One region of the Psychrobacillus sp. FSL H8-0484 genome, then DNA from elsewhere that is predicted to be linked to it. Evidence: a T-box and tRNA genes for the amino acid it is inferred to sense, from the RefSeq annotation. Region 1 holds a T-box; the other holds one or more tRNA genes.
The links. The T-box of region 1 lies ahead of trpS (tryptophan--tRNA ligase). A T-box ahead of a tRNA ligase gene usually reads a tRNA of that ligase, here a tRNA-Trp.

Region 1 (2,430 bases):
GTGCTTTCATTGAACTTTTTATCTCTTGGCTATTCGTGGAATTCCGTTTTAATGTACATGTTGAACTCCAATGATTTTACCGTTTTTTGTCTTTCGATTTTAAGTCTAACTCTTATCGTCTTCTTCCAAGGCCCATTGCGGCTTCCATCTTAGATAAAGTATTTTTTGCCATTGCATTCGCTTTCTCTGCACCTTTATCTAATATTTCATCTAGCTCGGACGAGTTTATTAACTCTTCATAACGTGCTTGAATTGGAGCGAAATGGTCTACTATTACTTGTGCTACAGATGCTTTAAAATCTCCATACCCTGCTCCTTCATACTTTTGAACAAGTGCATCTATCGATAGATTGGTTAGAGCAGATTCAATTGTAAGAAGATTGGAAACACCTGGTTTGTTTTCAGGGTCAAATGCTACAATACCTTCTGAATCGGTAACTGAACTTTTTATTTTCTTTTCAATTTGTTTAGGTGTATCTAAAATGCGAATAGTGGCTTTCTGATTTGGATCAGATTTACTCATTTTCTTTAAAGGGTCTTGAAGAGATTTAATTCGTGCTCCATTTTTAGGTAGCTGGATTTCAGGAATTGTAAGAACTTGACCATAGCGTTTATTAAATCTTTCTGCTAAATCACGTGTTAATTCTACATGTTGTTTTTGGTCATCCCCAACAGGTACAATATCGGATTGGTATAACAGGATATCTGCAGCCATTAAAGGTGGATACGTTAGTAATGCAGCGGAAACGGCATCTTTTCCATCTGATTTATCCTTAAATTGTGTCATTCTTTCTAGTTCGCCGATATAAGATATACATTGCATAATCCATCCAGCTTGCGCATGTGCTGGAACTTCGGATTGTATAAATAAAGTAGATTTCTCTGGATCTATCCCTACAGCGATATATAATGCTGCAAGTGAGCGAATGTGATTACGAAGTTCTTGAGGGTCTTGAGCGATTGTAATTGCATGCTGATCTACGATACAAAATACACATTCATTGTCATCTTGTAATGAAATAAACTGTCTAAATGCTCCAATATAATTGCCTAGAGTGATGGTTCCTGTTGGTTGTACACCTGAAAATAATTTTTTCATTTGAATACTCCTCCTTAAAATAAAAAAACATCATGCATCCCAAAAAAGGGACGAATGATGTAAATCCGTGGTACCACCCAGCTTGCTAAAATAATTAGCCACTCTTCTTCATAACGTGAAGGATACGGTATATGCTACTAAAATTCACATATACTGCTCAGAAGCCCATTCCATTTAAAGTATGTTCTGTTTACACCGACCACAGACTCTCTAAGCATACGATATTAAATGTACTTTTCTTCGTCAAAGCTCAATTATTTAGTTTTGACTATTATATATTAGAAGAAACTCCAAAATCAAGCGAAAAAATTAACTATAATAGACAAATAAAGCGATGCACATACAAAATAAACTGGATAAGCCTAAAGCGATTATTGGCTTGTGTGGAAATGAAAAAACTTCCGAAGGCAATCGCATTTTGTTTGCTTCTGATTTCATATGTTTGGGTGTGAACACTTTGCGTGTACTTTCCGTAAAGAAATCAAAAAAACCACCTGAAACTACATATGTCATTAATCCGAAAAATGTTATGGTTCCACCAACATAAAAAGACATATTTGCGTAATAAACGAGTTCAGCATTTCCATAAGTGAGAACCATAAGAATCAAAATAAGTAACTGGACACTTAAAAAATATATAACTTTCTTTTTCATAATTCACCTCTATCAGAGTAAATTATAGAAGATAAATAAAAAATAATCAAAAAATAATTTAGATATTAGTAAATGTGAATATCAAAAAAGAAACATTTTCATTACCAATGATTCTCAATTGTTAGGACAATGTAATGATTTTGTTACAACAATGTAAAAATATTATAAAAAAGGTCTGTACAAGTTAAAAGTAAAATGTATAATAAGTAATGTAATGAATTTTTCTGAATATTAGGGAGGTTAAAAAAATGAAGAATAGTAAGTTTGCATGGCTTTTAAGCCTACTGTTAGTTGTTGCTCTTTTCTTAGCTGCATGTGGCGGTAAAGAAGAAGGCACTAAAACAACTACAGAAACAGATAAAGAAACTACACCTGAAGAAGAAGAAGCAGCGGTAGTTGACGAAGAACAGGTACTTAACTTAATAATGACTGCTGAAATTCCAACAATGGACTCTGCTTTAGCAACTGACGCTGTTGGTTTTGATTTACTGAACAATGTAAACGAAGGTTTATACCGTTTAAATCAAGAAAACGTTGCAGTTCCTGCAATCGCTGAAGGTGAACCAAAAGTTTCTGAAGATGGATTAGTTTACACATTCACTTTACGTGATGCTAACTGGTCTGATGGTTCTCCAGTAACTGCTAATGACTTTGAATTTGCATGGAAACGTGCTATG
Region 2 (2,430 bases), 2.3 Mb from region 1:
CTTCGGAGCCATTTTTGGAGAGCTGTCCGAGTGGCCGAAGGAGCACGATTGGAAATCGTGTAGGCGGGTAACACTGTCTCAAGGGTTCAAATCCCTTGCTCTCCGCCAGATAACTTTCATTACTACATAATGGCCCCTTGGTCAAGCGGTTAAGACACCGCCCTTTCACGGCGGTAACACGGGTTCGAATCCCGTAGGGGTCACCATTTATTTTTCAAAAGAATAAAACCAGCATTTTGGAGGATTAGCTCAGCTGGGAGAGCATCTGCCTTACAAGCAGAGGGTCGGCGGTTCGAGCCCGTCATCCTCCACCATTATTTTAAACAGTTCATTATATTATTATCGCGGGGTGGAGCAGTTCGGTAGCTCGTCGGGCTCATAACCCGAAGGTCACAGGTTCAAATCCTGTCCCCGCAACCAAATGGTCCCGTGGTGTAGCGGTTAACATGCCTGCCTGTCACGCAGGAGATCGCCGGTTCGATCCCGGTCGGGACCGCCATTTTTTAAAAAATACATATGTGGCTCAGTAGCTCAGTCGGTAGAGCAAAGGACTGAAAATCCTTGTGTCGGCGGTTCGATTCCGTCCTGAGCCACCATATATACGCCGAAATAGCTCAATTGGTAGAGCAACTGACTTGTAATCAGTAGGTTGGGGGTTCAAGTCCTCTTTTCGGCACCACTGTTTAGTGGAGGGGTAGCGAAGTGGCTAAACGCGGCGGACTGTAAATCCGCTCCTTAGGGTTCGGCGGTTCGAATCCGTCCCCCTCCACCAGTTTTTATTTTAGGGGCATAGTTTAACGGTAGAATAGAGGTCTCCAAAACCTTTGATGTGGGTTCGATTCCTACTGCCCCTGCCAACTATAAAGTTAACTTGAATAATGGCGGTTGTGGCGAAGTGGTTAACGCACCGGATTGTGATTCCGGCATTCGTGGGTTCAATTCCCATCAGTCGCCCCATATTCCTAATTTGTTAACTCTTTTTTTATTTGTGGCGGTTGTGGCGAAGTGGTTAACGCACCGGATTGTGATTCCGGCATTCGTGGGTTCAATTCCCATCAGTCGCCCCATTGGGGTATAGCCAAGCGGTAAGGCAACGGATTTTGATTCCGTCATGCCCTGGTTCGAATCCAGGTACCCCAGTTTATTTGCGGAAGTAGTTCAGTGGTAGAACACCACCTTGCCAAGGTGGGGGTCGCGAGTTCGAACCTCGTCTTCCGCTCCAATTTATATGGCGGCATAGCCAAGTGGTAAGGCACAGGTCTGCAACACCTTTATCACCGGTTCAAATCCGGTTGCCGCCTCCAATTTTTAAATAACTGCCTAGTATTTTTGCCGGTGTGGCGGAATTGGCAGACGCGCGGGACTCAAAATCCCGTATCCTCTGGATGTGCCGGTTCGACCCCGGCCACCGGTATCAACGTTATACACAAAGTTTATAAAATTCTATAATCGTAAAAAATAAGACGGGTTTCCTAACCCGTCTTATTTTTTTATAGACAATCAAAAACAATAAATTGTGAGTTATATTGTGTTTTTAAAATAGTACAATTTGAGAGCGACTGAACTTGAAAACTTATGGTCTAAAAGCATTCCAAGCAAACGAATATTATTTAAAGCATCATTGCTTTCTTTACATTCTACTTCTAGAGTAGGATAAACATATTGATTATTATAAGGTTTCTCCACTCTATGGCGCATGTCTTTTTGATATTTTAATTTATGAATTTGGAAATTTTGTTCCAGTATTGCAATAAGGTTATTGTTGTTTCTTTAAAAATCTATTATTTTTGCCTAATTGTTCAATGATTTCTGAGAAACATATGTTGTTTTAGCACATGAATATTATTGTTTTCTCTCCTCATAATAAAATACGAGAAGGAGGGATATTTTTATGGCAAAAAGAACAAAGAAAAACGATCCACAGCAAAAGAACAAAAAGGGATTTAATTCTAGTAAACAGGACTCCGAGTTTTCAACAGAATTTGGTAGTGCAAAGGCTAATCAGGCACATAAGGAAAAAGCGAAAGAATTCAGAGATAAATTTTAAGATTCTGTAAGCAAGTACAAAATCCGCCTGGTAGGATAAAATCATTAAAGCAACTTGCTGAAGAAGTAGGAAAAGAAGAGGTTATTGAGTTTCTACTCCTACTGGGGTAGCCACTAGCCAGCTTGAATTTCGTCCCATTGGGTGGTAAGTAATTACTTCAAAGCCTAGTTTATTTACCCCCAATTGTTAGTCTCTCAAAGATCTGAAAATATTCTTGAAATCAAAAGGAGGCCTGTTACTTCTCAGATGAGACAGGCCCCCTTTTGGATATAATAAATTTTTTAATATCTAGAAGATATTCTCTTCATTCATCTATGTTGATCTAGGAGAATCTGATTACCATCTGGATCTTCTATTGTAAAATGTGCAGGTCCTTCGGTGGT

Region 2: it encodes a tRNA-Trp, which carries the amino acid that the T-box ahead of trpS (tryptophan--tRNA ligase) is inferred to sense. The anticodon was not compared.

Annotation. Positions count from the first base shown of each region.
Region 1 is NZ_JBBOSZ010000001.1:1,028,254-1,030,683, forward strand. Features, by position in the region: gene trpS (tryptophan--tRNA ligase) at 113-1,099, opposite strand; T-box leader at 1,143-1,355, opposite strand; gene MHH81_RS04655 (DUF3899 domain-containing protein) at 1,409-1,753, opposite strand; gene MHH81_RS04660 (peptide ABC transporter substrate-binding protein) at 2,002-2,430, shown strand, end outside.
Region 2 is NZ_JBBOSZ010000001.1:3,338,277-3,340,706, reverse strand. Features, by position in the region: tRNA gene MHH81_RS16440 (tRNA-Asn) at 1-11, shown strand, start outside; tRNA gene MHH81_RS16435 (tRNA-Ser) at 17-108, shown strand; tRNA gene MHH81_RS16430 (tRNA-Glu) at 132-206, shown strand; tRNA gene MHH81_RS16425 (tRNA-Val) at 239-314, shown strand; tRNA gene MHH81_RS16420 (tRNA-Met) at 344-420, shown strand; tRNA gene MHH81_RS16415 (tRNA-Asp) at 424-499, shown strand; tRNA gene MHH81_RS16410 (tRNA-Phe) at 521-596, shown strand; tRNA gene MHH81_RS16405 (tRNA-Thr) at 604-679, shown strand; tRNA gene MHH81_RS16400 (tRNA-Tyr) at 689-772, shown strand; tRNA gene MHH81_RS16395 (tRNA-Trp) at 784-857, shown strand; tRNA gene MHH81_RS16390 (tRNA-His) at 882-957, shown strand; tRNA gene MHH81_RS16385 (tRNA-His) at 992-1,067, shown strand; tRNA gene MHH81_RS16380 (tRNA-Gln) at 1,069-1,140, shown strand; tRNA gene MHH81_RS16375 (tRNA-Gly) at 1,148-1,222, shown strand; tRNA gene MHH81_RS16370 (tRNA-Cys) at 1,231-1,304, shown strand; tRNA gene MHH81_RS16365 (tRNA-Leu) at 1,332-1,414, shown strand; gene MHH81_RS16360 (hypothetical protein) at 1,892-2,047, shown strand; gene MHH81_RS16355 (VOC family protein) at 2,356-2,430, opposite strand, start outside.